Regions from separate parts of the Paenibacillus sp. FSL R5-0470 genome, predicted to be linked through region 2. Evidence: predicted binding sites of a transcription regulator. Region 2 holds the regulator's gene; each other region holds the start of a gene.
What was found. The regulator Rex, encoded in region 2, represses fermentation and respiration genes when NADH is low (regulators of the CRP and FNR family bind a similar motif). The targets are predictions, from matches to a motif close to TTGTGAAATATTTCACAA.
Positions count from the first base shown of each region.

Region 1: MKY99_RS11300 (DUF1641 domain-containing protein) is a predicted target of Rex. The motif match lies at 2,229-2,246, and genes of this name have one in related genera.
Region 3: nirB (nitrite reductase large subunit NirB) is a predicted target of Rex. The motif match lies at 5,616-5,633, and genes of this name have one in related genera.
Region 4: pflB (formate C-acetyltransferase) is a predicted target of Rex. The motif match lies at 3,294-3,311, and genes of this name have one in related genera.

Region 1 is NZ_CP150238.1:2,625,361-2,633,620, reverse strand. It holds gene MKY99_RS11310 (SGNH/GDSL hydrolase family protein) at 1-274, opposite strand, end outside; gene MKY99_RS11305 (NAD(P)/FAD-dependent oxidoreductase) at 435-1,613, opposite strand; gene MKY99_RS11300 (DUF1641 domain-containing protein) at 1,653-2,096, opposite strand; gene MKY99_RS11295 (DUF2785 domain-containing protein) at 2,305-3,114, opposite strand; gene MKY99_RS11290 (nitroreductase family protein) at 3,410-4,027, shown strand; gene MKY99_RS11285 (hypothetical protein) at 4,135-4,755, opposite strand; gene dnaN (DNA polymerase III subunit beta) at 4,827-5,954, opposite strand; gene MKY99_RS11275 (hypothetical protein) at 5,976-6,311, opposite strand; gene MKY99_RS11270 (DUF3888 domain-containing protein) at 6,491-6,976, opposite strand; gene MKY99_RS11265 (phosphotransferase) at 7,037-7,999, opposite strand; gene MKY99_RS11260 (effector binding domain-containing protein) at 7,996-8,260, opposite strand, start outside.
Region 2 is NZ_CP150238.1:4,707,902-4,716,161, forward strand. It holds gene MKY99_RS20810 (hypothetical protein) at 1-282, opposite strand, end outside; gene MKY99_RS20815 (DUF5590 domain-containing protein) at 691-1,209, opposite strand; gene MKY99_RS20820 (amidohydrolase) at 1,379-2,680, opposite strand; gene MKY99_RS20825 (redox-sensing transcriptional repressor Rex) at 2,667-3,320, opposite strand; gene dinG (ATP-dependent DNA helicase DinG) at 3,452-6,313, opposite strand; gene MKY99_RS20835 (hypothetical protein) at 6,450-7,091, opposite strand; gene panD (aspartate 1-decarboxylase) at 7,203-7,586, opposite strand; gene panC (pantoate--beta-alanine ligase) at 7,579-8,260, opposite strand, start outside.
Region 3 is NZ_CP150238.1:4,995,572-5,003,831, reverse strand. It holds gene MKY99_RS22205 (VTT domain-containing protein) at 1-352, opposite strand, end outside; gene MKY99_RS22200 (Gfo/Idh/MocA family oxidoreductase) at 519-1,454, shown strand; gene MKY99_RS22195 (hypothetical protein) at 1,480-1,803, shown strand; gene MKY99_RS22190 (helix-turn-helix domain-containing protein) at 1,928-2,245, shown strand; gene MKY99_RS22185 (hypothetical protein) at 2,496-3,227, shown strand; gene ric (iron-sulfur cluster repair di-iron protein) at 3,482-4,177, shown strand; gene MKY99_RS22175 (hypothetical protein) at 4,310-4,657, shown strand; gene MKY99_RS22170 (hypothetical protein) at 4,811-5,521, shown strand; gene nirB (nitrite reductase large subunit NirB) at 5,740-8,163, shown strand; gene MKY99_RS22160 (nitrite reductase (NAD(P)H) small subunit) at 8,196-8,260, shown strand, end outside.
Region 4 is NZ_CP150238.1:4,972,459-4,980,718, reverse strand. It holds gene MKY99_RS22110 (extracellular solute-binding protein) at 1-125, shown strand, start outside; gene adhE (bifunctional acetaldehyde-CoA/alcohol dehydrogenase) at 527-3,148, shown strand; gene pflB (formate C-acetyltransferase) at 3,401-5,662, shown strand; gene pflA (pyruvate formate-lyase-activating protein) at 5,878-6,615, shown strand; gene MKY99_RS22090 (extracellular solute-binding protein) at 7,037-8,260, shown strand, end outside.

The sequences.
Region 1 (8,260 bases), 2.1 Mb from region 2:
GCCAAGTATCGTTAATCCCAATATATATGGACACCCACGTCGGCTTCAGATTCAGGCAATCCTTCTCCCAGCGTTCCTGCAAATCTACTGCACGGTTGCCGCTAATTCCACGATTATAGAACGTAAGATTCTTCTCAGGATACAAATGCCCCAGACGAGCGGCGATCATCAATGCATAACCTACACCAAGCGATGAAGCATCATCATAATTACGACCCCAATCCGTTATGCTGTCGCCTTGAAACAGAATGACATCGTTTTGTCGGAATAACATCACGTAATCCTCCCCTATTTTCCCCTGTTAATATTAGCCAATATAGTATATCAAAAATGAATACTACGTACTAGGACAATCATTAACAATTCATGGTAGAAACCACTAGAGATCAACAAAAAAACCTGCTCAAATAAGAGCAGGTTTTCCAAAAATACAATCAATAAGCTAAGCTAAACAATCCTTTAATGTGGGACAAGTAACGAATATTACTTGCTTCCTTCATCAAGGTTGCAGGCAATCCTTTTAGCGGAGTTGAGCTAGCACCAACGATGGCTACACCGTCTTTACGGCCTAAGCTCGCAAGCGTCCCTGAGTTGATCGGACTAAAGGATTCAAATGATTTATCCTTCAAGTATGCATAAAGATTGTACCCGATCAATTCGCCCATTTGCCAAGCGATTTGTGCAGTTGGTGGATATGGACGACCATCTTCGGCAAAGACAACGGCGCTGTCACCAGCAACGAATACGTCTTTGTGTGATGTGGATTGCAAGAATTCATTTACCGTTGCACGACCACGGTTCACTTCAAGACCGGACTCACCAATCAGTGGATTTCCTTGTACGCCGCCAGTCCATACGAAGGTGTTAGCAATAATTTTTTGACCATCTTTCAAGTCAATGACATTATCCGCTACATTCGTAACAGGTAGTCCTGTCAAGAATTGAACACCACGTTTTTCTAAGCTTGCCACTGCGCGTTCGATCAATGCATCTGGCAATACTGGTAAAATCTTAGGACCTGCTTCAACCAGCATCAGTTTAATTTCTTTAGGATCCACGCCATATTTCTTAGTGAGTGTTGGCAACACATCAGCGATTTCACCAACAAGTTCAACACCTGTTAAGCCACCGCCACCGATTAGGATGCTTGCATCCGCTGGATTTTTAGACTTCGCATATTCACGGATACGCTCATCAATATGACGATGAATTCTGTTAGCATCTGCTGCCGATTTCAAAACCATACTGTATTGCTCAAGACCTGGAATGCCAAAATAAGCCGTAGTGCTTCCAAGACCCACAACTAAAGCATCGTAGGACAATGTCACACCATCAGATAGTGTAATTTGTTTGTTCTCAACAGAAAAAGAATTCACCTTTGCAATTTTCAGGTCGATATCTTTACCTGCAAAAAGCTTAGCTAATGGCATAGCAACAGCACCTTCTGCAACACTACCCGCTGCAAGACGATGCAATTCTGTAATAATTTGATGTGTAGGATATTGATTAACGACTGTAATTTTAGCTTCGTCCTTCTTCAGGTACTTGCGTACAGTTAAGGCGCTTAGTAGACCACCATAACCTGCTCCTAGAATGACAATATGTTTAGACATGATGTTTCCTCCGTCCTTACGAATGAGATATAAAAAATATTATTTCTGTTGACTGCGTTCGCCGGCAACTTGAAGATAAGCATTTACGAAACGGAAAAGCTTCTGTGCTTGTGGATCTTTCATCATCTTCATAAGACCAAATACACCGATCACATCGCTATTTTCATTCGCACGATCTTGCGCTTCGATCACTGTAGCTGCCATATTCTTCGCCGAATGCACCACTGGTTCAGCAAGTTCTTTAATTGCACTTACCGTATCACTTTTCAAGACTTCATCCGCAGCAACAGTTTGAACAAAGTCATATGACTTTGTGAGCACGCCGACAAGCTCTGTTAATTTTGGCAACTGTTCCACTAAGACAGTTAACGACTCCTGAACTTCAGGCTTCAATAGCTGCTCTAGAACATTCATTTGTTCTTGAGTGACAGCTAATTTTGGTGATTCTTGCTCAGGTTGTGTTTGAGTGATTGTTTCTGACATATCCGAATCTCCTCTGCAAATAAGCTTTGCTGCTTAATAGTAATAAAAAAATAAAAACTTATAACGCCATATTTCTATTATAGCACTTATCAAGTTATAAATGTCACAAAGTTTTTGATTTTTTCTAAAGTTTTGTGATTTTTATTACATTAAAATAAATTAGTCATAATTTTCGATATTATTTATACATGCATAGATGATTAAATGCTTATTGTGTAAATTCATTCAAATTCATCTCCGCTTTCAATAAAACCTCGTCCATTGCCGGATTGTTCTTTAATGGTAGCAATCTAAAATACAGAGAACGAACGAAATTTTTGGTGTTCACACGAGCAACGTACTGGCCGCGGCTTCTCGGCCACCCCCCACATTGCTCCAAGTTGCGAATCCAGTCGACAATAGATTGTTGTGGAAGTAAATGATGATCTATCATTGTAGCTACAATCGTAGCGATCCGTTCATCTTCTTCGTCGCTAAATATGTGCTGATCGTTGTAAAGCATCCTTTGGATGACTGCCAAAACCTCTTCCCTTATTGCAGCATCACTCTCCGAGCAGAGTACCAGTTCATCCAAGGCATCTGCGCCATGGGCTGCAGCATGAGCCCAACCTTCTTCAGGCATAAATCCTCGTAAATCCTGTTCTTCCTCATAATATCTAATAAGCGCTTCCTTCACATTTGTAAACTCTGCGCTAGCTAAAAAAGCCTGTTCCCTATGCCGCTGAAGAATCAGCGCAACGATCAGTACCGAAAACGTTCTTGTGAACACAGCCTGATCTTCTTTGCTGCCAATGTGATAAAACAAATGCTGCTCGTCAAGGAGAATCAAAAGTAGTTCACGAAGCTCCGCATCACTAAACCATTGTTTCTCGTTAACCCATTTGTAGAAGGTGGAATAGATCAAGTCATCTCGTAGCTTCGGCTGTGGATCTCCTATGTACTCAAGCATCAATTTCACATAATCCCTTAATTGCTCCCCACTTCTAAGCTCGTAATCGTTCTCTTCAATTCTTTGCAAGTCAATTATCAACTGCTCTCTAGTATCGTTCAACATTCCCACCCTTTCATTAATAAAAGCAATTAAATTTTTCGTATCCTAATATCCTAATTTACATCCCAATATTTTACAACATAGTAATTATTATTCGACATTCCAAAGTACTTAGAGAGCTGAATGTAAATGAAGTGAATTTAATCATTGACGAATATAATTAACTGTGCTATTTTGAGTTAGTAACTAATAGTTAGTTCATTTATAAATATCACTTATTTATAATTAACAAGCAAATACATAACATATGGAGGAATAACTCATGAGCGCTTTTACAGATTTGATTGAATCCCGCAGGTCTGCTATGAATTTTGTTGAAGGGGTGAAGATCCCTCAGAATGAACTTGAGGAAATGTTCTCTTACGCCAGATTGGCTCCATCTGCATATAATCTTCAACATGCCAATTATAAAGTGGTTTCTGATGAGAATTTAAAAGAAGAGATTCGTAAAGCGGCTTACGGTCAATATAAAATCCACTCCGCCTCAGCGGTAATAGTGGTACTCGGGGATAAGAATGCTTATCTGAAAGCCCCAGAAATCTTCGGAGGACTTAAAGCTTTAGGGGCTATGAGTCAAGAGGATTATGATGCAGAGATAGAAACGATTAACAATGCATACAAAGGAAATGATGCTTTCCAAAGAGATGAGGCTATTCGGAATGCTTCTCTGTCTGCCATGCACTTCATGCTGATTGCCAAAGATAAAGGCTGGGATACCTGCCCGATGATCGGCTTTGATCCGGAAGCGATTCAATCCACTTTAAATCTACCCGATCATATGGTACCGGTTATGCTGATCACTATCGGAAAAGACAAGAAACATAAAATCAGACCACGTGGCTATCGTAAACCGGTCAATGAATTCGTTGAATTTATCTGAGGGTTATTGGAAGATATCGATAGATATAACAAAAGCGTTTCATCCGATATTTGAAGTTCGGATGGAACGCTTTTTTACTAAGGATGTGGAACTTAAATCTTTCTTCACTACTTAGCATACTGAAGAATTGCAATTGCTGCTCGTTCCCGTCGTTCGGCGTTCTCACTAACAAGAGCTTCCTTCAAAATATCGAGCGCCATTGATAATGTCTCTTCATCCACATGCATTCGATTACTCACCGCTTGCTCTGAAACAGAAGAACCTGTAATCCACAGATCCACACGAGCACTAGGCATCGGCCCCTTATACTGTTTGACCACTCCACTATCGCTAAGAAACTCTTTTATCCCTGCGTTTAGATCGGTTATAGGAAGACTTTTCAGCCAAGTTACACCACGTCGATGGCATGTACCGATGTCTGGCGCGTCAAATAATTCATTGTAAAAATAATCGCCTAGATCTCCTAGATGTACCCAATCGCCATCACACACCAGCACATAATCGCCATCCTGCATCGTATGTACGAAGAGTTGAATGGCTTGTATATGTTTTGTAAGCTCCAACTCACTGTATTGGTATGTATGAATCATCCGATCACGGAGCTCCACTTTACTGATGTTCTCCAAATCCCCTATTCCGGGATATCCGATACTCACATAATTATCCTCTAAAAATGCAGTGATTCGTTCGGTCCCAAGCGGTTTTGATCCCATCTGAAACAGATTCATAGATCATTCCTCCAAGTAATTAATATAATATTTTTTCAGCAAAGAGAACTCTACTTAGCAAGCTCATATGTCTATCCTCCATCCTGCGTCCTCATTGGTGTAATTAAAAAAAGTGTGGACGAAGTCATGTCTACAGGCTGTATCACCAGTGGTCTTTCTTTTCCAGCAAACCTTATTCTAAGCGTCTCACTATCGATCGCCCGAAGGATGTCTCTGAAATATTTTCCGTTAAAAGCTACTCGAAAATATTCACCTTCTAGATACTCCAATGGAATCTCCTCTTTTGCCTCACCTACGTCGGCGGTCCTGGATATTAAATGAAGTATACCGGAGGGATATACACCGAGCGTTACACTTTCACCAGCCAATATAGCAATACGTTCAACCACACGCAACAAACGCTCTGTCTTAACGATCACTTCGGATATATATACTTGTGGAATTAAATTATCGACATAGGGATAAGTGCCCTCAAGTAGCGCAGACTGAACCCTCAAGCCATCAGAAATAAATCTGATTTGTTTCTGACCTATCTCGATTTGGATGCTGCTGCCCTCATCATCGTTTATTATTTTTAAAAGATCCTCAAGGGTGCTGCCCGGTATAATAACATTTAAAGGACTTGCTCCGTAATCTTCTACGTTTTCAACAACATGCTGAGCGAGGCGGATGCCATCAGTGGCGACTACGCGAATATTTTGATTATCTATTTGAAGTGAAACACCTGTGAGCACAGGTCTTGTTTCCAACGAAGAGACCGCAAAAACCACATGTTTAAATATTTGCTTCAAAAGTGTGTTCTTCATGCGTATCTTTTGGGTGTTTGGATGATCCACGTAATGGATTCTCGGAAATTCTGCAGTGTCCATCCCGCATAAACGAAACTGAGTATTGCCCGATTGGATATTTAGAATCAATGTCTCTGCGATTTCCAGCCTAATTAATCCAGGGTCAAGCTTGCGGATGATCTCATAAAAATAACGTGCGGGCACTACGATCTCACCTGGTTTGTGTACAATCATCGAATCCATCTTCACAGGAAGCTTATATTCAATGGTCATTCTTATATTGCTGGCTGTTAAAGTCAGACCCTCCGCTTGCGCCTGAATATGTATTCCGGAAAGAACACGGGAGGAACTATTCGCGGATATAGCTTTTAAGACTGCTTGTAGTGCTGTGCTAAGAGAATCTTTTGACACATGGATTAGCAAAGACCTCACCTAACTCTCCTTAGATTCCTTTGCAAAATGTGCCTCAATAATGTTCCGAAATACCTGGGAGCGAGATACGTTCTGTTCCTCACAGGCCTGCTCTATCTCCTGCCAGATGTTTTCTGGTAACGTCAAAGATACCTTTTTAGTTATACCGGTGCTTTTTCTGCCAGCCCCTTTCCGAAGACCTCCCCTCGTAAAAAGAAACCCTAACTGCCCATCTTTAGTAGCTACGCCTACCTTAACTTTATCCTTAGAGCTGCTTGTGATATCGCTTGTGATTTTAGAATAGAATTCACTTAAAATTTCATCTCTGTGTTCGTCTTCGAATTTATGATCACTCAATCCTCACACCTCATAATTTGAATTTAGTAACTAAAATCAATATATCCACTATTTTCATAATACCATACATGCCAATAATCCACCACCATTCTAGACACAAAAAAAACACCCCATAGATCGGAGTGTGTGGTTAGCTGGGTAAGCGTTCGAAATTGTGATTGTAAGAGTTAATTACCACACTATCTCAAGATATTTTGGTAATTTGGTGTAAGGTCAGACTTTCGTGGGTCTCTCAAATGCTTGAATGATTCTAACTTCACCTTAGGACCAGGAGTGATTCTAAAAGTCATAGTGTCCTCTCCAACGGAAAGATGTGGACCCACTGTAGGGTGTATATTGAGTGTAATTAAGAAATCAAACCGACGAAATCCATTCACTCGCTTTATATCTGTAACATCTACTAAATAAGGATACACTGTCGGAGTTATCGTCAGAAGTGGCGCATAAATCTCAGCAATTTTTTTCTCAATATGGGGTAAAAGGAAGAGCATTAGTGTGTCTTTGTACATGAGCTCGCGGGAATCCTGATCTGGAAGCTTCGGTTCCGATTCAGATCTAAGCGGAGCCTCAGATTGCGGTTGAACTAAGCCATTAGCGGAGCAAGGTTGTTGCCCCAGCAAGAACATAACTGCGATAAGAAGAGGAGCAATCCAGCTTTTTTTCATCAAAATAGCCTCCTTAGGGAACTTTTTATAAATTCCCCAATGAGGCCCTAATTTTATACGCTAAATCTCAATTGTGTTAAAAAGAAAGGGATCTCCCCTAAGATAATTCCTTAGAATCGCTTGCGCATAAGGCTGTTCTGCTTTCAGTCCCTCGGTTTCTCTAGGGTCGGGTGCGTGATGGCAATAATTTTCGATCATAACCATGACCGTAAAATTCTCTAAAGTCTGAAACCACTCCCCATCAAGCTTGGCCACACTTTCGTAACCCTTAATGACCAGTTCTCTTTGTAAAGGATACAACCCTAGAATGGTATGTGCCACATCATAAAGATAATATCCCCAGCCACATCTTCCGAAATCAATCGGTCGAGGTTCACCCTCTTTAAATATGATGTTCCCTTGATGTAAATCACCATGGATAACCCCATAAGTCCTTCTGTTCTTATTTTTATGCTGCTTGCTTAACCAGCCGTATAATTTCTCAGCCGCAGACTGATACAGCACGAACTCATCATCCAAAAGAAAACTATGGTAGTGCAGCTTTAATCGGAGCATTGCTTTTCTAAAGCTATGTTCATCCCACACAGGACGATTAAAGCCTGGAGGTAACTCAAGCTCCTGTGCCGCTTTATGTAGCTTGGCTAATAGAACGCCTTCTTTGTAAATTTGATCTTCGGTAAGTCTTTCGTTCGCATGTTCGCCTTCAACCCAGCGCATTAACGATGCATATATACCATCCTCATTACCTTGCTCCACTTTGAACGTAACAGAACCCGTTCGATCATGAACGCCTTTCGGCAGGGGGACATCAATTTTCCTCTTCAAAAGCTCCAGCCAAGCGATTTCGGAGTTAATTTCTTCTTTAGATCTCCCCGAGTGAAGACGCAGCAAAAAAGTCCCCTCTTTATTAGTCTCTATTACAAAAGTGCAGGTGTCCGATCGTTGGATAAAACGAATCTGTGTCCAATCGAGGTCAAAGTGCCGGAGTGCCATTAAAGCTGCTTGCTTATAATTATTTCTCATCGCAATGGAATGTACACATCAACCTCATCAGGCCACGTAGGATTAGCAAACTGATAGACTTCAATAGCCAATGCACGATCATTACTCTGCAAACCATTTTCTCTCACATAAGTATGAAGAATCTCATAAGGATCGCCTTTGGATTTCACCTGGACATACCGATGAGCCGGGATCGTAAAACCAAGCATACCTTCAGGAACATTCGTGAGTTCCTCCACTTCCATACAGATCATATAGGTAAATAAATTCTCCGAAGTAAAA
Region 2 (8,260 bases):
CTCCACATCGAGTTTAAGTTTACGTCCTTCAATCACTGATTTTCCTTCTTTGGATACATACGATACTAGATCACGTAAATTCGTGCCCGGCTGCAAATCAAGTTTCAAAGTGACCTCATCGCGGTTAATACTAATATGTGAAGTATTTACTCCCTCAAATCCGGTTACAATCTTTTGGAGCGGTTCCTGTAAAGCAAACTGACGATATAAAAAGAATCCTCCGAATAATAGCATAGCCGACAGTAGAGACGTTATCAGTACAGGTACAAGACGTAATTTCAAGAAACGTCCTCCTCTCAAAGATGAAAAAATGTAAACAGAATGATCCAAAGTCATAGCTGCTAAGAGCTCATCAGAGCCTGACGTTCTACTAACACTGTTCTAATTACAAACAGTAGTATATCACAGGTGTATATACTATATTGAAAAAAAGTGTGAAGATATTTAAAATTTTATTTTTTAATTCTTTCCATTTTATTAAATTTATTGATTTAATTCGACAAAAAAAGGGCTGTTACTCTTAACTAACAGACCTTTTTTCGTATGAATCTTTAAATACCAATACATAAAAACTACTCTTATAGTATATCACAATTCGTGTACTTATAGTATATCAAATAATATGTCATTTTAAAAAACAAGCGAACCATAAATGGTCCGCTTGTTTCTCCTATAATGCTTTTGTTTAATTTAGCGGCTAGGTAAACTGTAACCTTCACCCATTCGAGCCCCATCTGAGAACCGATAAAATTGATAATAATATCGACCGCTTTGTTTATAAAAAAGCTGCCAAGCATACTCCCCGTTATATACTCCTGGCAACAACCGCTCAATGCTGATGTCCGGAAGATCGGCTTTTATAAGGCTACGCATTTTCGCTTCAGAGGTCCCTTTACTTAGTTCTTCAGCATATACTGCGTCGGTTCCTTCAGCAAACTTCCCGTCTACAGTAAAACGTACCCAAACCATCAACTCGGTCCCGGCTTCATTCTTCCCTGTTAAGACCCAGTACACCGCATTTTCATCCCACACGGATTTCTGCGCTTTGGTTACCTCTGTCAGACCAGCACTGGTTTTAGCGACATCCTTAGCGATATCTCGCTCGTTCCATTGATCTTTCATAATATAAGCATAGAACTGGATAAGTCCAAACAGAAGGAGCAGAATCAGAACTGACCCCAGGAGGATCCATTTTTTCCTTTTCTTCAAGGTACAGCTCCCTTTCTAGTAATATATCTTTTTTGATTATATAACACACCTGTGTGTTTATCCAAAGTTTCATATCCAATTCAATGATCTAATTATCAGAAACACAAAAGGCTGTAACTTTGCAATCGCAGAAAGTCACAGCCTTTCAGTTATTCGTTATGATCTTAGACTACCGTTTAAGCAGTCCATCAAATGATTCTTGCGCCTTACGACGGATTGCTTCCTCATCTAGCGTTACACATTCTCCATGTTTTACAACCTGTTTACCATTCACCCATACATGTTCAACATCCTTGGCACTGGCAGAGTATACAGCATGAGACAACAGATCTGTGTGTGGTAGCAAATGCGGCTGGTCTATATCAATCGCGATAAAGTCCGCTTTCATGCCAACAGCGAGTCTACCCACATCATTTAAAAAGATAGACTTTGCGCCATACTCTGTAGCTATACGCAGCGCTTCCGGAGCTGGAACAGCCGTCGGATCACCACTTACACCTTTATGGATGAGGGCTGCAAGACGCATCTCTTCAAACATATCCAGGTTATTATTGCTTGCCGCACCATCTGTACCCAGTGATACCTTCACACCAGCCTTTAGAAGATCCGTAACCCGAGCCACTCCACTAGCCAGTTTCAGATTACTTCCTGGGTTATGAGACACGCCTACATCATGACGAGCCAGTATCTCGATCTCTTCATCATTCAAATGAACGCCATGTGCAACAATAGACGGACGTGTGAACATTCCAAGCTTCTCTAAATGCGCTACAGGCCGAAGTCCGTAATCCACCACATTCTGCTCCACTTCGCGTTTGGTCTCGGACATATGGGTATGCATCGGTAAATCCAAATCATGTGCCGCTTGAACAAACTTAACAAAGAAGTCCGGTGGGCAAGTATATGGGGCGTGTGGCGAGATCATCGTCGTAATTCTACCATCAGCCTTACCATGCCAATTTCGTGCAAAAGAAATCGCTTCCGCAAGCTTGTGATTTTGTACTTCCTCTGGGCATAATCCGATTACGCCTCTCATCAGTACAGAACGAATGCCTGATAATTCGACTACCTCTGCTACTCGATCCATATGATCATACATATCCAAGAAGGTTGTAGTACCACCTTTTAGCATTTCCAGTACCGACAAGGAGGTTCCCCAGTATACATCTTCTCCAGTGAATTTCGCTTCCATCGGCCACATCTTCTCTTGAAGCCACACCTGAAGTGCTAAATCATCTCCATAACCACGAAGCAATGACATTGCCGCATGGCCATGTGTGTTTACCAGACCTGGCATAAACAGCAGACGACTGCCATCAACAACTTGCACATCATCTTCCATTAAAGGCTCTTCTTTTCCTATGTAAGTGATCAAATCATCTTCAATAGTCATATATCCATTCAGAACCGGCTCATCCGTTCCCGGAATAAGAAAACGCCCGCCCTTAATAATCGTTTTACTGCTCTTCATTTCCGGTTTCTTCCTTTCCGTCTTTCAAATAATAAGCAAGGCTTTGCAAATCCGTTGTAAAATCGGCAGCATGAACCCGGATATTCGATGGTGTTTTTAGAATCACTGGTGCAAAATTCAAAATCGCCTCAATGCCAGACTCAATGAGAATATCTGCTACATTCTGCGCTTCTGAATCAGGCACAGTAATGATCCCAATTCGAATACCTTGCTCACGAACCGTCTGACCAAGCTCCTCCATCGGTTGAACGGTAAGAGAGTTGATTTTCCGCCCTACCTTAGGTGCATAGGAGTCAAATATAGCGGTAATCTTCATAGTATCTTTCAGATAAGCATTGTAATTAGATAATGCATGTCCAAGGTTACCGGCACCTACTAAAGCCACATTCAATTGTTGATCCAGCTTCAGAATATGACGGATTTTTTCAATAAGATAAGTTACGTCATACCCGATACCTTTTCTACCAAAATCTCCAAAATAAGCTAAATCTTTACGAATTTGAGCAGGATTCAAATCAAGTTTTTGTCCTAGTTCTTGTGAGGAAACGGTTAATATTTCACGTTTCTGGAGATCATTCAAGAAACGCAAGTACACAGGAAGTCTGCGAACAACGGCTTCTGATATTTTATCCGATTTCATAATTTACCTCCTAATTTAAGTGATATTCTGTTCAAATCCTATCGAAATATCTGCACCTCGTCTCAAGGAAGAGCGGTATTCTTATACCGCCCTTCCTTGTAGAGAGATTAATAAGATCGATGACGTTCTTTTCAAGAAACGCCTCCGTCTTCCAACCACTCCGCTATACGAGGAACCATTTGATCCGTAAGCATATGCTCCATTTTCGGGCCAGGCAACGAATAGAGGAAATACTTCCCATAGTGAGATTCGATCACCCTTGTGTCATACACAATAACAATACCCCGATCTTGCGCTGTCCGTACCAGCCTCCCAAATCCTTGCTTGAAGCGAATAACCGCCTGAGGAACAGACAACTTCATGAACGGATTCTTTTTCTGGGCTTGTAATAACTCAGACTTCGCTTCCGCTAGGGGGTGGTTTGGCGGTTGAAATGGGAGTCTCACGATGGCCAAGCATGTTAATGCTTCACCTGGAATATCTACACCCTCCCAAAAGCTGCTTGTTCCTAACAGTACAGAAGCTGCACTGTCCTGAAAACGGCGGATCAGCTTGCTACGGCTGCCCCCCTCCACGCCTTGACCTAACACCGTGATCTCTTGTGAGGCTAGAGCCTCTTTCAGAGGATCGTAAACCTGGCGTAGCATCTTGTAAGAAGTAAACAGGACAAGCATCCGCCCACGTGTTGTAATAGCTGCTTCTGCTAGTGACTGTACGAGTGTATCGACAAATCGGGCATCGCCTACACTCCCCTTCACACTTGGGAAATCCCGCGGAATAACTAACAGCGCCTGCTCCCGATACTTAAAGGGAGAAGGCAGGAGTGATGTCATCAGACGCCCCTCTTCCGCAGCTTCATTAAGTCCGAGATTATCAATCATAAACTGGAAAGATTTATCCACAGAGAGTGTCGCCGAAGTTAGTACGATACTTTTCTTCTTGTCGAAAAACAGCTCCTTAAGCTGAGTACTAACATCAACAGGAACGGCATACAGCTGTAGCGATTTACTGCGATAATTTCCATTCGCCTCCAGCCAATATACTACATTCTCATCATTTAATCCCATAAAAAACCGTACTTGCTCACGTATAGAAGCTAAATCCTTAAATAAGCCGCTAATATCGGTAACTAGGCTATCTGAGGAAGATTGACCTTCTTGATCTCGCATCTCATTAAGCATTTTATCACCTTTACGGATAATTTCGCTTAATGTCAGATTCATAGTATTCTCTAAAGCAACCAATTCATCCCAATCTTTCGGTTTACGGGTAGGAAGTAGCCGCATGACTAACTGGCCGGCTTCTCCCGCCGCTGCATCGCTGCGTTCCGGCAAGAGGCTGAATAGTTTATCACTAAGCAGATCCCAGGTTTCTTTTACGGTAAGAAGGTCCGGATAGATTCTATCGATCACTCCGCTCCATTCAGAAGCTTCCTCACTGCCTGATGACTGAAGCATTTGGCGAAGTGTAGGAAGTTGGCCATTTCGACTATCCTTATAAAGACGCGATAGTGTATGTGCCACCGTGAAATGCTTCATATGCATGCCTAAATGCTTGCCAGCCACGTCCTCCAGATGATGGGCCTCATCTATTACAAGATGTTCATAAGCCGGAAGTAGTTGATGCCCAGCCTTAACATCTGCGAAAAGCTTAGAGTGGTTCGTAATGACCACGTCTGCAATACCAGCTTCATGCTTAGCCCGATGATAATAACACTTACGGAACCAAGGACACGAGCGACCCAGACAAGAATCGGTATCGCTTGCCACCGTCTCCCAAAAATCTCCGCCACGTCCACTTAGATTGAGCTCTTCGTCATCTCCTGATTCACTTTGTGTCAGCCAAACGATCATCTGAGCCGCAGTAAGCGCATCTTCCCTCGGACTTATAAAGTCTTTTTTATTAATTTTATGTTCGAACTTACGAAGACACAAATAATGCCCTCTGCCCTTAAAAATTGCAGCTTTAAATGGAAAAGGAACTACCTGCGTTAACAAAGGAATATCACGCTCACGCAATTGATCCTGCAGATTAATAGTATGAGTGCTGACCATGACTTTTTCATTAGTTCGTACGCTTTGGTATATGGCAGGCAATAAATAACCAAGGGATTTACCGGTTCCTGTCCCTGCTTCGATCAATAGATGCTTGTCTTCGGCAAGTGCCGTCATCACCTCATTGATCATAATATCCTGAGCTTCTCGGCTTTCATACTGTGGCAAAGTTTCTTTAAGTCGTTTCGTTACTTCATCCATATAATCTGTAAAAGATAAATTGTGTAGTGGATTCTCAGCATGCTCGTCTCGAGGTGGAGCTAATTCATTCCAGTCTCCTACAGCAAGCGCTAATTGACGATAGAAAGTCAGATCACCTTCGGGCTGAAGCGTCTCCGCTTCCCGTTCACGCAGCAGACCATCAAAATACCAACCCAGATCACTATCCTCTTCCGTAAACAGCTCACAGAGTCTCTGAATCGTCAGCAGAGGCAAATCGTAGAGCTCCTCCAGACATTTCAGCAATACAAGAGCAGTTGCGAGTGCATCACTGTCTGCCTGATGCGGACGATCATGCGTCACTCCAAAATGTGCACTAACTGATCCTAGTTGATAGGATGTGAGGGAAGGAAAGCAGATTTTCAGAAAATCAATCGTATCTAAAATCCGCCCTTGAAATGGTAAATACCCACATCGGTCTAAAGCATTTTGCAAAAAATGGAAGTCAAATGCGACATTATGCCCTACAAGCACAACATCATCCAAGAGTGGGACAAGCTCCATCATCATCTCATCCAGCTCAGGTGCATCCTTTACATCATCGTCGGTAATCCCCGTTAGACCAGTTATAAAAGGAGGTATCGGCGTTCCGGGCTTGACGTAGGAACCATATACCCGGGAGATGGACCGGTCTTCTTCTATAATTGCAAGGCCAACCTGGATAATTTCACCCACGGATTGGGTTCCCGTTGTTTCAAAATCAAGCACGGCAAATTTCATTATAATTCTATTCCCTTTCAATTGAGACTCTTAATCAGCATAACAGAAGTTGCGAAAAAAGGCGATGCACACCACTGGTTCAGGGGATGCATCGCTTGAATGAAAATGCGGAATAATAAACCGTAAACGTAATAATTTACAATAATGAAACAAGCTGATTTCCGAAATGAAGCTTACCTCCTCGGCGGCGGCAAACCTCCAAATTAACGGTTGGTTCAGGAAGTGCCGGGTCAAGTTGCAAAGAAAGGCCAAACAGCTCCTGCGCTTCATTGAACCGTTCTTGAGAGGCCCTGATGCAACCTAAAGCGTTATAAACCATTGCCTTCAGCTTGGTTTCCCGTATCAAACCGAGCATATGGTTCAGATGACTCCAAGCAGCTTCCCCCTCCCCTTCCTGCAGGTAAGAGATGGCTAAATATAATCGAGCAGCCAAGCTATCCGGATATTGCACAATAACTTCCTTAAACTGTTCAATACATTTCCCATACATCAGCAGCTTATAATACCCTTGACCTCTAACAAAAGTATCCATGCACAGCTCGGGTGCTTCCTGCTCTGGCACTTCCTCTTCAACCACAGTCGTAAAATCTACACTTTCACGAAAGTGACTTAGCTTCTCTGCAAAGGCCAGCCATTCATCCATCACTTTATCACTAAGTCGATGCAGCATATTATAATTGCATAAAAGCTCATTCCGGCGGGCACCCTCCGCTGTAGGGTAATCTGTAACGATCTCCTGAAGCACCTTGTTCATTTCAGCAAACAAATGTTGAAACATGGGCTATCCCCCCTTACTGAAGATGAAATCAGTTCAGCTTGCCTGACTTCATTTTCTGCGAGAACGGGGTCTTTCATCCCTGCCATTCATTACATGGCGTAAGTCCATAAATTAAGCGATTGTAGCATGCAATTCATGATCAGCCAGCTTCAATGGTCTGTTGTTCTCATCCACGAATACCACCGTTGGTTTATGCGATTCCAGTTCTTCCGAAGACAGCATCGCATACGAAATAATAATTACTGTATCTCCCGGTTGAACAAGACGTGCAGCTGCACCATTTAGGCAGATCACACCACTGCCGCGAGGCCCTGGAATAACATAGGTTTCTAACCGTGAACCATTATTGTTGTCCACGATCTGCACTTTTTCATTTTCAAGAATATCTGCCGCTTCCATTAAGTTCTCATCAATGGTAATACTTCCCACATAATTCAAATTGGCTTCTGTCACCGTCGCGCGGTGAATTTTGGATTTCATCATATGTCTAAACAAGAGCGGCAACCTCCTTTGGAATAAATACATTATTGTCAATTAATCGCGTTCTGCCAAACTTCACGGCAAGCGCTATAATAATCTCCCCATTTACATCCGTTAATAAAACTTCGTTCTCTAAGCCTTCCAGATTAGGGAAAGTCAGTATTTCCGCATAATCAATGACCGCCAAAGGAGAGTTGGAAATAACCGAGGTCAACAATTCCCGCACTTCAGCAACGGTTGTTACTTTTCCTTCTTCAATGGACTGACGTGCTTCACGCAAGGAACGAGATAACACCAGTGCTTGAGAACGTTCCTCTGGAGATAAGAATACGTTACGCGAGCTAAGTGCAAGTCCATCTCCTTCACGAACGATAGGGCAAGGTACAATTTCAACATTCATATTCAAATCAGATACCATTCTGCGGAGCACAGCTACTTGCTGAGCATCCTTTAGCCCGAAGAAAGCATAATCTGGCTGCACGATATTGAATAGTTTATTAACAACTGTTGTTACGCCATTAAAATGCCCTGGACGCGAAGCCCCACAAAGTCGAGTGGTAAGCTCTGATACCGAGACAGTAGTCCGGGTAGGCTGCGGATACATTTCTTCCACACTGGGGATAAATACAATATCGACACCTTCGCGTTCCGCAAGCTCCAAATCACGCTCTTCATCGCGCGGATAGGAA
Region 3 (8,260 bases), 290 kb from region 2:
CGAAAGGTCGCCGCTCAATGCCTACTGTGAACTTTTCGAGTGCGGGAATGGAGGCTAAATAAGCTCTCGCTTGGCTTTGAAACAAGTACTTCACAACGCCAAAAAGGATTGCGGCAGCCAAATTTGTAGCTAGCCAGCAAATCAAGGCACCCGCTAAACTTCCGTATGCATAACCGAAGAATCCGATGACAGCTTTATAAGGAACAACTGGAAACAAAGCAAGTAAAGTTGCGATCCCTATAGAACTGAAAAGATTAGGATCCTCTTTCATCCAGCTTAGGATGTCATATCTGTAGATAAACGCAAGGATTGTACCCGAAACATAAAGAATAATCGAGAACCATTTCTTCATAGATAATATGCCCCTTCTTCCACTCATTCATCTCATCATACGGGATAAAGAATAAATATTGAAGTAAAGATCAATTGTCAGAGAATGAGAAGCAGGTATAATAGCATTTGTAGAGAACAAAGAGAAAAGAACGAGTTATTGAAGTGTATAAGAGGGGGAAAGATCAGTGATTGTACCTGAACGTAAAAGAGTCGCCATAATAGGAATCGGCAATATAGCCCGCAAAGTATATTTACCACTGCTCTCTCAGCATGATTATGCCGAGGTAGTTGGTGTTCTTAGTCATTCACCGACAACGGTAGAGCAGGCCGTTCATACCTACCGTTTTCCTAAAGGGACGACTAATCTGGAAGAGCTGCTATCTTGGGATCTGGATGCAGTATTTGTACATAGCCCAACAACTACTCATTATGATATAGTAACAAAATGTCTCGAACGTGGGATTTCGGTATATGTAGATAAACCACTTTCCTATGATCTAGAAGAGTCCAGAAGGATGGCAGAGCTAGCACAAGATAAGGGGCTTTTGCTAGGAGTGGGCTTTAATCGCCGTTTTGCCCCAATGTATGTCACCGCCAAGCAATGGCTTGAAGAAGTTGGCGGAATTAGCCATTGCAGTGCGATTAAACATCGAACGAAGCTACAGACAAGCACCAGCCGCGAAACCGTGCATGATGATCTTATCCATATGCTTGATTTGCTGTTGTGGTTGTGTGGAGATCAGTATGAACTGCTTCGTAGTCATCTTCACTCTAGTGGTGAAGGTCGTCTGCTGCAGGCATCTGGAATGCTAGGCTGGAAAGATAGTGCAGTTGGGATGTACAGTATGGTTCGTGAAGCTGGTGTGGATTTGGAGAAGCTTGAGCTGCACGGAAATGGCAGATCGGTGGAAGTAGTGGATCTAGAAAAAGCCATTCTTTTTGAAAAAGATACCTTACCGCATATTCAAGGCTTTGGAAGCTGGGATACTGTACTCGATAGAAGAGGTTTTAGTGGAGTAGTGAATAATTTTCTTAGCAACATAAATACACCGGAGCTATGCAGCATTGCTGCTTCAGCGGTACTGCCTAGTCATATGCTGGCGGCACAGCTTGCTGAATGAGGTCTCTGAGAAAGGAGAAGAATATATGGAGGATAACCGTAAATTAGTGGAGGAACAGATCATCGAAAGCTATAAGCGCGAAGAAGAGATGATGATTCTTGTATTCGCTCAGTGGTGTGTAAATAATGGACTCGATCCACATGCTCTATACTTGCAGGCTTATCCGCAGCAGGAAGGGAATGAAGCCTTGCGTCAGGCACTTGCCCTCACGGTTTCCGCGGAGGAAGCGGGGGACATTTCTGATGACACCGTTTTGGGTGTGCTTTCGCTTTTTGGAAATGATGACTTGGCACAAATCGTAACTGAAGCGATTGCTCTAAGGGGATCTAAAGGACCAATGGGGGATTGACATTGGGGATATAATAATAGAGTCAGATGAACTTTTTTCGGTAAACGATGTTCATCATGGTTAAAATGTGTTAATATTATATATACTAACTAATAGTAAGTTTCGCTAGTGAGAGGTGAGAACAATGGAAGAACATCAATTTGCGATGTGTCCCAGATTTGAAACAGCCTTCTCTTTCTTAGGCAAACGTTGGAATGGACTTATTATTCAGACATTGATGAGTGGACCGAAGCGTTTTAAAGATATCTCCGGCCTCATTCCTTCAATGAGCGATAAGATGCTGTCCGAGCGGATGAAGGATTTGGAAGGTGAGGGTATCCTGGTTAGGCATGTATACCCAGAAACACCCGTACGTATTGAGTACGAATTAACAGACAAAGGCCGTGCATTGCAGCCTGTTATGCAGCAGATTCAGTCTTGGGCTGAGAGCTGGGTAGACTAAAATTCACAGTGATGTTGTGGCCCTTTTTCCGGAATGGTGGAAAAGGGGCTTTTCAATTTCTAAATATTAAACAGTGACAGTTTTGTTCCAATCCTTTATGCTTGAAAAAAACTTGCACAGTTTAAAAATAATTGTAATATAATAGAAAAACATTGTATGATCCTTGAATGGAAACGCTCGCGTATTGGTTTTTGCTCAAATCTACTCAGCTGGAGTACAGGCATAGCAAAACTATTAGGAGGCGAGGGAGATGAAGACGAAGACGACCCTGTTTTCCCGGGAAATAACGTATGGAAAAAAGGATGTTGCTGAGCTAGAGAACGCTTCTATCAAAGTACAGCTCATCTATGACAAGACGTTGTTCATGCTGCATAGCCATCTTCCTGATTCCTTATGGGATGCGTGGATTGGCGTGCCTTACAGCATTATCTCTTCACTCTACAAAGGAAACAATGATAGTGGGACTATTTTTCAAAAATGGATTCAAAGTCCGACAGGTTGGAAGTGTATTGGTTGTGAACGGCACTGTCTGGAGTCCACGGAACCTCCACAAGATGTAAATGCGGCGAATCATGGGCGACAATATAAGTTTCATAACGGCATTCGCCAGAGTATGGTACTTCAAGCCTTAATTTGGTCCATGTACGAGAATACCGTATTATTCAAACCCTTTTTAGGCGACGAGCCTTTTTTTGACGATGATGATTTGCATACGATATCCTCTTATTTCGTTCCAACTTATCTTAATGAGTTCCACCTTATTGAGCGGTCTAAGCCATGTAAAGAATACAAAGATCAGAATATACGAGTCTTTCAGGAATGGATTTCCGCACCTGATCTTGTCCTTAAATGGAATGGTGGCTTGACGGAAGGCAGATGGATGACCGGTGTTTATATGGATCACTCCCGTTTTGCCGGATTGGGACCTTATTTGAAGGATTCAAAGGGACAGCGGACGTATATGCAGGCTTATGTGCAATAAATTGAGTTGAAAAAGCACCTTTGTAGGCAAAGGTGCTTTTTTGCGTTTACGTTGCATGTACAACAATCTCCAATTTCGTTCAAAAATAAGATACAATTTCCGTGCGTACAATCACAAGTCAAAGTTCCTTTCAGGGTTAAGGTGAACAAGTGGATAAGATTTATTCAGAACCTAATCCCATAACCCAAGGAGGAGCTATAATGGAAACTAAACAACTTAATGATAGTATTTCGGGTTCGAAGCAAGCACAACCGATCCAGGCTGGGTTTACCCCAGATGCACTAGTGAGGGATATTGTATTGCAGTTCCCTAAAGCGGCAGATTATTTCAAAGCAAACCGGATTGATTTCTGTTGCGGTGGAGCTAAACCTCTTGCTGAAGCAGCTGCTGAGCGTAGTCTGGATCACGAGATAATCATCGGCGATCTAAACAAGCTGTTCGAAGAGTATCCAGTACCCCAAGAGGAAATCGCTTGGAATACTGCACCTTCAGAAGAGTTAATTGACCATATTATTAACAAACATCACCGTTATCTTCGTGAAGAGCTACCCCTCATTAGCCAAAATGTAACTAAGGTATATCGAGTGCATGGCGGAGATTCTCCCCATTTGGTGGAGTTATATAACTTGTTCAACACACTTAAGGAAGATTTACTTGAGCATACGGCTAAAGAAGAAGAAGATGAATTTCCTAAGCTGTTGACATACGCTGCTAATCCTAGTGAAGAAGGCCTGACATCGCTTCGTGAGTCATTGTCTGAGCTGGAGAGTGAACATGATGGTGCGGGCGATATTTTGAGAAAAATACGTAGTATTACAGATGATTTCACTCCACCGGCGCATGCTTGCACGACCTATCGATTGACATATGCCCGGCTGGAAGAGCTGGAGAGTATGACTTTTGAACACGTACATTTGGAGAATAATATATTGTTCCCTAGGTTTCAGTGAAGATGAATAGTGTGCTAAAGAGTCCCTTAGGGGGCTTTTTTTATAGGGAATTATAGAATGTAAAGAAATGGGGATAACTCCGTTGAAAAAGATAGAAGAAATGATCGTAAAAAATATGGGTAAGATCGATTGATGGATAGATGGATGGCAGGCAGGCGGAAGGATTGCTTAAAAGCGGACTACGAGATAGGGCTGAACGAGCAGAAAGAGGGGGATAAATTCCCCAGAATATGCGAAATGACGCCGAATGAGCAGAAAGAAGGGGATAAATCCCCCAGAATATGCGAAATGAAGCCAGATGAGCAGAAAGAGGGGGATAAATCCCCCAGAATATGTGAAATGGCGCCGAGTGAGCAGAAAGAGGGGGATAAATCCCCCAGAATATGCGAGATAGCGCCGAATGAGCAAAAAGAGGGGGATAAATCCCCTAGAATATGCGAGATAGCGCCGAATGAGCAAAAAGAGGGGGATAGAGGTTAGCTTTTTAAAAAGTTTTTGTCAATTTTAGAAGTAAGCTTGTTATTACTTATTTGAGAACATGGCTTGTTTAAGTTATCCTTAAAAAGACAGTATACATAACTTTACAAGCCTGAGACGCTATATGGTCATTAGGCGGGACAAGGCGGTGCCAGGATGCCCATGCGATCTTTGTGGAAATTGATGCTAGGATTAGTCATTGTATTCATAATAGGTGGATGCTCTACTAACAATGACGGCAATAGTAATGCTAATAATGGTGTGGCAGGATCAGAGGGACCGACAATATCGATAAGGGTTGGAGATAATGAACTGCTTACTAAACCATCAGATAGGTTACTTAGTGGGAGTTATAGAAATGGAATATCGATCATGGAGCTACTGAAAGGTAGTAATGTTGCCACATTTGCTGAGGATAACTCAAGCATTGTTTCGGTAAAGGATTTTTCGCTAGAGGCGGGAATGGTTTGGGAGCTTCAGATGGGCGGTCAAATCATTGGGAATGCGGATTGGAATAATACTGTAGGGTATGATTCACAGCTAGTCTTCACCGCGAAGTCGAAGGACCATCAAGCACCACTTCAAACTGTAAGGCTGACCTTGAACGGTGGAAGTGTTGAAGTAGACTTGCATCATACGTATATTATGTTATTTGAAGAGGATTTAACTGTAAGAGATTTGCTCAAAAGCTGTAGTAGCGTACAGTTGGCCGATGACAATAAAAAGGTGCTTTCCGTCGACGATTATACTCCTCTTAGTAATGAAGAATGGAAGCTGAAGGTGAACGGAAAACAACTACTTGATGATGGAATGGATATGAAGCTCAGGGCTCATGATGAATTGGAGATTTTATTGACTTTACGCTAAAAAATCGTAAATTAAGCCAGATCAACGGTTGTTCAGAATCGTTAATCTGGCTTTTTATGTGGAAAATTTATCTAACAATTATCAGTAGACTAAAGTGTGAAAATATTCACAATTAAAGTGACTGCAATCACAATGACGACTTGAATTTGAACCGTATAATTCCAATATGTAGAAGAGAAATTGATCAGGTATTCATAAGCTTGAGGAGGCACCTAACCATGACAACGATAAGAGAAAAACTAGTATTAGTCGGCAACGGTATGGCAGGCATAGGTACGATTGAGCAGATATTGAAGCTGGGTGGAGCTTATGACATCACGGTTTTTGGAAGTGAACCTCATCCCAACTATAATCGGATCATGTTGTCTTATGTTCTTGAAGGAAGTAAGACCCTTAATGATATCATCCTAAACGACTGGAATTGGTATGAAGACAATAATATAACTCTACACACGGGAACAACGGTGACACGAATTGATGAAGGCTCGAAGCAAGTTGTTACGGATAATGGGATGATAGTCCCCTACGACAAAGTAATTATTGCGACAGGCTCGAATTCGTTTATTTTACCTGTACCTGGCAGTGATAAAGAGGGCGTTGTAGGATTCCGGGATATTTCAGACTGTGATGCGATGCTGGCAGCGGCCAAACAATACAGCAAAGCGGCTGTCATCGGCGGAGGTTTACTTGGGTTGGAAGCGGCAAAAGGTCTTGTGAACCTTGGTATGGATGTTACCGTAGTTCATTTGATGGAAGATCTGATGGAGCGTCAGCTTGATCGGAATGCCTCCTCGATGCTGCAAGCTGAGCTTGAGCGTCAAGGCGTGAAATTTGCTATGGGCAAACAAACGATAGAATTGAGCGGGGAACAGAGAGTAAGTGGATTGCGTTTTAGTGATGGCAGTACGCTTGCTGCAGATTTTGTGGTAATGGCTGTTGGAATCAAACCGAACGTGACATTGGCAAAAGATAGCGGAATCTCCGTAAATCGTGGGATCGTGGTGGATGATTATTTGCAAACTTCCATGCAGAATGTATATTCCATCGGCGAATGTGCTGAGCATCGTGGTATGTGTTACGGACTGGTGGCTCCACTATTTGAACAAGGCATGGTTCTAGCTAAACATTTATGTGGTAGCGATACCAAGCCTTATGAAGGTTCGATTGTTTCCACGAAGCTTAAAATATCTGGGGTGGATGTATTTTCTGCAGGTGAGTTTTTGGATTCTCCTGAACACACTGTGATTTCAAGCAAAGATGAATGGAAGAGAACTTATAAGAAAATTTTGCTCAAAAATAATGTGATTGTCGGTGCGGTTTTGTTCGGTGATGTAACGGAGTCCGCGAATCTGCAAAAGCTAGTAAAACAAGGCGCGGTAATGACCGATGAGATTTATACGGAGATTATGGGAACGGGCTGCTGCGGTGGCGGAGCTAAGAAGAGCACATCCGTAGAAGCAATGGCGGACGAAGAAATTGTCTGCGGCTGTAATGGTGTAACTAAAAAAGCGATCGTAGATGCTGTTACTGAACATGGTTTTACTAATGTGGATGAGATCAAAGCATGCACTGGCGCTACTCGCTCTTGTGGTGGTTGTAAACCCGTAGTAGAACAAATCCTGCAATTTGTCTTAGGTGACAGTTTCCAGCAAGCTGCTAAGCAAGGTATTTGTGGGTGCACAACGCTTAGCCGTGATGAAATTGTTGCTGAAATTACAGCTAAAGGTCTTAAAACAACAAAAGAGGTCATGAATGTACTCGGTTGGAAACAAGAGGAAGGCTGCTCCAAGTGTCGTCCGGCGATTAACTATTATCTAGGGATGATGAACCCTGATACCCATCAAGATGAGAAAGAATCCCGATTTGTAAATGAAAGAATGGGTGCCAATATTCAAAAAGATGGAACCTACACCGTGATACCACGCATGTATGGTGGGGTAACTACGCCGGAGGATTTGAAGAAAATCGCCGACGTCTCCCTTAAATATGACGTGAAAGTTGTGAAGGTAACTGGAGGGCAACGCCTGGATCTAATCGGTGTGAAGAAGGAAGATTTGCCTAAGGTATGGGAAGAGCTGGATATGCCTTCAGGCTACGGTTATGCCAAATCCCTGCGTACGGTTAAGACTTGTGTGGGCTCCCAGTTCTGCCGCTTTGGCACACAAGATTCACTGGGAATGGGCGCGCTCATAGAACGTAAGTATGAACGTCTTGATTTTCCTGCCAAGTTTAAAATAGCTGTCAACGGCTGTCCACGTAACTGTGCGGAATCCTGCACGAAGGATATTGGGATCGTTGGAAATGATGGTGGTTGGGAAGTGTTTATCGGTGGTAACGGTGGGATTAAGCCACGGATCGCAGACTCCTTCTGCAAAATTAAGACCGATGAAGAGTTGATCGAAGTGTGCTCCGCTGTGATGCAATATTACCGTGAGACCGGCAATTATTTGGAGAGAACTTCCGAGTGGGTTGAGCGTATGGGACTTGAGCAGATTCAAATGGTTATTTTGAATAATGAAGATAACCGCAAAGAGCTGGCCGCACGGATTGACTTTGCTCTGACTCAGGTTACGGATCCTTGGAAAAAAATGCTCAATGACAGCAGCACTCGTGCTGCGCTTTTTGAAGAAACAAGAGTCTAGCGGATATAACGCACACAGAAGGGGAGAGACCAATGAATAAGACAACACAAACGTATCCAATAGGATCAGTACAGGATTTCCTGCTGCAGATTGGCCG
Region 4 (8,260 bases), 260 kb from region 2:
ACGCAACCATGTCCAATGTTATTCAAGAGCTGTTCTCCAAAAAAGGAACGGATTCCAAGAGCCAGTTAGAAGCAGCAGCTAAAACAGTGCAAGAGAAATTCTTTGATACGATTAAAGCGGAATAGTTTAATGCAAAAACCGGCTCCTTTGGGGCCGGTTTTTTTGTTGTGAAGATTTATAAATTTATAAATCTTCAGAAATAGTGATAATCAATTGGAAATTATGACGGTGTAGAAAAATCGTAATTGACTGTGATGAAGAGTATACATTTTTGTGCACTGATTTTAGATATATGGAATAAAAAGGAACTAAAATTTTGCTTATTAAAGTATAATTCTAAGATTTAAAGGGTTTTATAGCACATAATATGGTAAAAAGACTATAATATGATCGAATGAAAGCGCTTTGAAAACAAATCAAAAAAACTTTATACTTTGTGAAAGATTTCACTATACAAGGTGGAAATCATGTGATAAGATAAATGTGTAGAGAAAAACAACTAAAAATTGACAGGAGGACGAGGGAGATGGCAGTTAAGAACGAAGTCGCCGCCCAAGTTAAACAAGTTACCGCTGAAGAGTATATTCAGAATTTAGTGGATAAAGCAAAAAAAGCGCATGAGGCGTTCATGGCGCTAGACCAAGAGCAAGTTGACACAATCGTTCATGCAATGGCGTTGGCTGGACTCGACAAACATATGTACCTCGCAAAATTGGCCGTAGAAGAAACTGGACGCGGCGTATACGAAGACAAAATTACGAAGAACATCTTCTCAACTGAATATATCTGGCACGGAATTAAATACGATAAAACAGTAGGCGTTATTGAAGACAACGCTTATGATAGCTTCCAAAAAATTGCTGAACCCGTCGGAATTGTTATGGGTATCACACCGGTAACCAACCCTACATCCACCACGATGTTTAAAGCGTTGATTTCGATTAAGACACGGAACCCTATTATATTCGGTTTCCACCCATCTGCGCAAGAGTGTAGTGCAGCTGCTGCAAAAATTCTTCATGATGCTGCCGTGAAAGCTGGCGCTCCTGAGAACTGTATCCAATGGATTGAAATGCCAACAATGGACAAGACAAACGCATTGATGAACAACCCAGACGTTGCTCTTATCTTGGCAACTGGTGGTTCTGCAATGGTAAAAGCAGCTTACAGCTGTGGTAAACCAGCACTTGGCGTAGGCCCTGGTAACGTACCTGCTTTTATTGAAAAGAGCGCGGATATTGATCAAGCCGTAACGGACATCATTCTTTCTAAAACATTTGATAATGGTATGATCTGTGCTTCCGAGCAAGCTGTTATTATCGAAGAACCAATCTTCGATCAAGTGAAGAAAAAGATGATTGCTAATGGCTGCTACTTTGTGAATAAAGAAGAAGCTGCCAAACTGACTAGTGGAGCAATGAACGTAGATAAATGTGCGGTTAACCCAGCAATCGTAGGTCAATCCGCAGTGAAGATTGCTGAAATGTGTGGCATTCAAGTCCCTGCCGGCACAAAGATTCTGGTAGCAGAACTTGAAGGTGTAGGCACTAAATATCCACTTTCCGCTGAAAAATTAAGCCCGGTTCTTGCTTGCTACAAAGTTAAGAATGCAGATCAAGGTATCGAACGCGCAGCTCAAATTGTTGAATTTGGTGGTATGGGACATAGCTCGGCTATCCACTCCAACAATGAAGAAGTAATCATGAAGTTCTCTAACCGTCTGCAAACAGGACGTATTCTCGTTAACTCGCCTTCCACACATGGTGCGATCGGCGATATCTACAACACTAATATCCCTTCGTTGACTCTGGGCTGCGGATCTTATGGACGTAACTCCGTGTCGCAAAACGTTACAGCAATCAATTTGATCAACGTGAAAAGGGTGAATCGTCGTACCGTGAATATGCAATGGTTTAAAGTACCTGACAAGATCTATTTCGAAAAAGGCGCTACTCAGTACCTGACCAAAATGCCTGATATCACACGTGTCGCAATTATCACTGACCCAATGATGGTTAAGCTTGGATATGTTGAAAGAGTTGAACATTACCTGCGTCAACGTCAAACTCCTGTAGCTATCGAAGTGTTCTCTGAAGTTGAACCAGATCCATCGACAACTACAGTTGAAAAAGGTACTGCAATGATGAACAGATTCCAACCGGACTGCATTATCGCACTTGGCGGCGGTTCCCCAATGGATGCTGCAAAAGGAATGTGGTTATTCTATGAACATCCAGACGCAGACTTTAATGGTCTGAAACAAAAATTCATGGATATCCGTAAACGGGTATATAAATTCCCTAAACTTGGTAACAAAGCTAAATTTGTAGCTATTCCAACTACTTCGGGTACAGGTTCGGAAGTAACATCTTTCGCAGTTATTACCGATAAAACAACTGAACAGCACACTAAATATCCTTTGGCTGACTACGAGTTAACTCCAGATGTAGCTATCATTGATCCAGAGTTCGTATACAGCTTGCCAAAAACTGCTGTTGCTGATACAGGTATGGACGTATTGACACATGCTATCGAAGCTTATGTATCAGTTATGGCGAGTGACTACACTGATGGTCTAGCTATTAAAGCCATCCAACTGGTATTCCAATACCTTGAAAAATCGGCGCTGGAAGGCGACAGAGTAGCACGTGAGAAAATGCATAACGCATCAACACTTGCTGGTATGGCCTTTGCCAATGCATTCTTGGGTATTAACCACAGTTTGGCACATAAATGGGGTGGACAGTACCACACTGCTCACGGTCGTACTAACGCGATCCTTATGCCACACGTTATCCGCTACAATGCTAAAAAACCTACGAAGTTCGCTTCGTTCCCTAAATATTCGCACTTCGTAGCTGATGAGCGTTATGCTGAAATTGCCCGTATTCTGGGATTGCCAGCTCGCACAACTGAAGAAGGTGTAACTAGCCTGATCAATGCTATTCGCGATATGAATAAAAAATTGGGCATCGAAGAATCGTTCCAACAACTGGGCTTTGATCCTAAGGACTTCGAATCCCGCGTAGATTACTTGGCTGACCGTGCGTTTGAAGATCAATGTACAACTGCCAATCCTAAGCTGCCACTGGTTTCTGAGCTTGCTGATGTATACCGTAATGCGTTCTACGGAAGATTTGATAATTAATAAATGGTTAAATAGAGAATAGGATAGTTGTGGACTTAGATAAAGGTGACAAATATCACTCGAAAGGTGATATTTGTCACAGTGTTTTTATAGAAAATAAACTAGAATGTTTATATAAACAACGGTCCCACATATGAAATGTTGATTGTGAAATTTGGAACAACCACATCTTTTGGGGATCACGAGACACGGGATCAACCTTCAAGCCCGCGATCTCTACAAATATAATAAATATAGATGGAGGGATTTAGCATGTCGGTGATTGAAAAAGAAGTAAATGAAGTGAAATCCGGTTGGAGAAGTTTTACAAAAGGTAAATGGTCCAAGAAAGTTGATGTTAACAACTTTATCGCTAGTAACATTAAGCCTTATGAAGGTAACGAAGAGTTCCTCGTAGGTCCTACTAGTAACACAACTGAACTGTGGAAGATTATTTCCCAGCTGAGTAAGGAAGAAAGAGAAAGAGGCGGCGTATGGGATGTTTCCCTAGATACTGTCTCCACAATCACTTCACATGCTCCAGGCTACATTGACAAGGACAAGGAACAAATTGTAGGCGTGCAGACTGACGCTCCTTTCAGACGTTCCATCCAGCCGTTCGGCGGGATCAAGATGATGGTTGATGCTACGAAGGCTTATGGCTTCGAGCTTCCACAAAACATCGTTGACATGTTCACGAACATTCGCAAAACGCATAACCAAGGCGTATTTGATGCATATACACCAGACATGAGAGCAGTGCGTAAATCCGGCGTTATCACAGGTCTTCCTGATGCTTACGGCCGTGGACGTATTATCGGCGACTACCGCCGCATAGCTCTGTACGGTATTGATTTCTTGATTAAAGACAAAAAGCAACAACTAGCTGAGCTTGAAGTTGACTCCATGACAGAAGAAGTAATTCGTTTACGTGAAGAGCTGTCCGAGCAAATTCGTGCACTGGGCGAATTGAAAGAAATGGCAGCTGCTCACGGCATGGATATTTCCAAACCAGCGATGAACTTTAAAGAAGCTACTCAATGGGTATACTTTGGATATCTGGCAGCAGTTAAAGAACAAAATGGTGCAGCGATGTCCCTGGGACGTGTTTCTTCCTTCCTAGACATCTATGCAGAACGCGATATTGAAGAAGGTACTTTGACTGAAGAACAAGTCCAAGAAATTGTCGATCATTTCGTAATGAAACTGCGTATCGTGAAATTCTTGCGTACACCTGACTATAATGACCTGTTCTCTGGAGACCCTACTTGGGTAACTGAATCCATCGGTGGTATGGCTGAAGATGGAACCACTCGTGTTACCAAGAACAGCTTCCGTTTCCTGAACACCCTGTACAACTTGGGTCCAGCTCCGGAACCAAACTTAACTGTACTTTGGTCCGAAAGATTGCCTGAAGGCTTCAAAAAATATTGTGCTAAGGTTTCTATCGAAACTAGTGCAATTCAGTATGAAAACGACGATCTAATGCGTCCATACTGGGGTGAAGATTATGCGATTGCATGCTGCGTATCTCCAATGCGTATCGGTAAACAAATGCAGTTCTTCGGCGCTCGTGCCAACCTGGCAAAAGCTTTACTGTATGCTATTAATGGTGGTAAAGACGAAAAATCCGGAGCACAAGTTGGACCGGAATTCCCAGCTATCACTTCTGAATATCTAGATTATGACGAAGTAATGAAACGCTTCAAACCGATGATGGAGTGGTTGGCTAAGACTTATGTTAACACTTTGAACATCATTCACTATATGCATGACAAATATTCTTACGAACGTATCGAAATGGCACTGCATGATCGCGACATTCTGCGTACAATGGCTTGCGGTATCGCTGGTCTGTCCGTTGCAGCTGACTCACTGAGTGCTATTAAATACGCGAAGGTTAAACCAATCCGTAACGAACAAGGTATTGCAATTGACTTCGAAACTGAAGGCGAATTCCCTTGCTACGGTAACAATGACGATGCTGTAGACAACATCGCAGTAGAATTGGTTGAAACCTTCATGTCTATGATCCGTAAACACAAAACATATCGTGATGCTGTACCGACTCAATCGGTATTGACCATTACTTCGAATGTAGTGTACGGTAAGAAGACAGGTACAACACCTGACGGACGTAAAAAAGGCGAACCATTCGCACCAGGTGCTAACCCAATGCACGGACGCGACAAGAAAGGTGCTCTGGCTTCACTGAACTCTGTAGCCAAACTGCCTTACTCCGATGCACAAGATGGTATCTCCAATACGTTCTCTATCGTACCTAAGGCACTAGGTAAAGACGATGAATCCTGTAAGTCTAACCTGGTACACATGATGGACGGATACTTCCATAATAACGCTCAGCATTTGAACGTTAACGTATTTAACCGTGAACAGCTGATGGACGCTATGGATCACCCAGAGAACTATCCACAATTGACTATCCGCGTATCCGGTTATGCAGTTAACTTCATCAAGTTGACTCGCGAACAACAAATGGACGTAATTAACCGTACTTTCCACGGTTCAATGTAATTTGTTTATATTTATAAAGATCTTTCATTGAGATATGCACTAAAATATTTGCAAGGAATTACCGCTCTTGTTTCAAGGGCGGTAATATCTTGTTCAAGAATCATTAAAATTTTAAATTTTACGGTCGCGATTAAGGAGAACACAGTCTTAAGGGCAGGGATTCTTCTTCGTGAAAGATGGACTGTTAGTCAGTCCTGGAGAAAGGATGACATCCTATGATTAAAGGTCGCATACACTCCTTGGAAACCTTTGGAACCGTTGACGGACCTGGTATTCGATTTGTCTTATTTATGCAAGGGTGCTTGCTGAAATGCCAGTATTGCCATAACCCTGATACTTGGGCTTTAGATGAAGGTAAGGAAATGACTCTAGAAGAAGTGCTTTCGGAGATCGAGCCATATTTAAACTACTATCGTTCATCCGGTGGTGGGTTAACTGTATCCGGCGGAGAACCAACTTTGCAGGCACAATTTGTAAAACAGTTATTTACGGAAGTTAAGAAGCGTTGGAATCTGCACACCACATTAGATAGTAATGGTTATAACGAAGGTGACAAGATTAATGACTTATTGGATGTTACAGACTTGGTGATGCTCGATTTGAAGCATATTGATGAAGAAGCACACATTAAGTTAACTGGTAAATCTAATGATCGGACCTTGAAGCTTGCACGTTGGCTGTCAGACCATAACCGTAAGATGTGGATTAGACATGTATATGTTCCAGGCATTCATGACCGTGAAGAGGACCTTATCAATCTAGGTCGTTATATTGGAACCTTAAATGGCGTTGAGAAATTTGAAATCTTACCTTATCATCAAATGGGTATCTATAAATGGGAAATGCTCGGTAAGGCTTATGAATTGGATGGAGTGCCATCCCCTACGGATGAAGAAGTTCAGCGGGCATACCGCTTAGTCGAAGAAGGTCGTAAGCAGACAGCGTTGGTATAATTTATACCTACATTAAGTGGAGCCGTTCCTTCAGTGATTTACTGCTGAAGGAACGGTTTTTTTGTTATGAGGGACGTCTGATGTCATTTAAAGGGGTAATTTTGTATTTTCGCTTTAAAAAAATGATATATTTACAGCTGTTAATTAACGAGTTGGAAATACGTTATGATATATATTGTATCATTACATTGAGTTTTTATGATTATTTTCAAAGTATATGTATGGTTAAATCACGCTATAAAGCTTTTAATCGTAATTATTACTGAAATAAAGTTATATTATATTACATTTCATGTAGTTGATTCCGCTTTCATTAGAGATTTTTATCCCTATAGTGGATGAATCTTAACCTTACGAGAATGGAATCTGTTTTCTATAATAAGAAGTGTAAAGCACAACATTATATGGGGGGTCACAAGAAATGAAAAAAGGTATGACTTTGCTATTGTCCCTGATTTTTGTATCATCAGCTTTACTGGCAGGTTGCGGAGGCAACAACAATGCATCTTCTAACAAAGGAGATGGAAACGCTACCGCGACGAATTCAGCGGATGCTACAAATGCTCCAGCAACAGAAGAACCGGTTAGTAGCGAGCCGTTCGAAATGACGATTCGTCACACTCAAATCGGTGCCGACAAACAGAAACGTTTAGCTATTCTGCAAGAAGTAGTGAAAAAGGTAGAAGGTGATGTACCGGGTCTGACCTTTAAGCTTGATGGAGTAGATTCAGATGTAAACCGTAAAGAAAAATTACGTGGTGAAATGGCTGCAGGTAATCCACCAGAGATCTTCGATCTTTTCGGAAGCCCTGACTCTAAGATCTATGCTAAAGAAGGTAAATTACTCGATCTGACTCCAATCCTAGAGGAACTTGGAATTAAGGATAAATTCTCAAATCTTGATCCTTTCACTTATGAAGGAAAAATTTACGGATTGCCTATCGGTGGATCTGGTGAAGGGTTCTTCTACAACAAAGAATACTACAATAGCAAGGGTTGGAAAGCTCCAACAACATTTGCTGAATTGGAACAACAATTGGCTGACATCAAGGCTGACGGAAAAGTACCTTTGGCTGGTGCATCTAAGGCTGGCTGGGTACCACTTATGCTAGCTAACCACTTGTGGTCACGTTATGCAGGTCCAGATGTAACCGCTAAGTTTGCAACAGGCGAAGCTAAATGGACTGATCCAAACGTTGTAAAAGGTTTTGCGAAGTACAAAGAATGGGTTGACAAAGGATACTTCAAAAAAGGCGAACTTGGTTTCGAGTATGCTGAATATACAACACAATTCACTAGTAGTGAAGCAATCCTCTTGTATGATGGTACTTGGAAATCTTCCGTATTTAAAGAAGGACAATCTGGCGAAGGTTTGATCGGTAAAGTTGGGTTCTTCAATATTCCTCCAGTTGATGGTGGCGTAGGCGACCAAACTGCATTGATGCGCGATGTAAACAATGGCTACGGTTTCTCTGCTTCTGCTGAGAAAGATCCACGTCAATTGGCTGCTGTGAAATCTTTCATCAAAAACTTGTTTAACGAAGAAATGCAATTACGTGGTCTTGTTGAAGATGGCGTACTGCCAGCAATGAAAATTGATCAAAACGTGCTGAATGAAAATATTACGGATGATCTGATGAGCGAA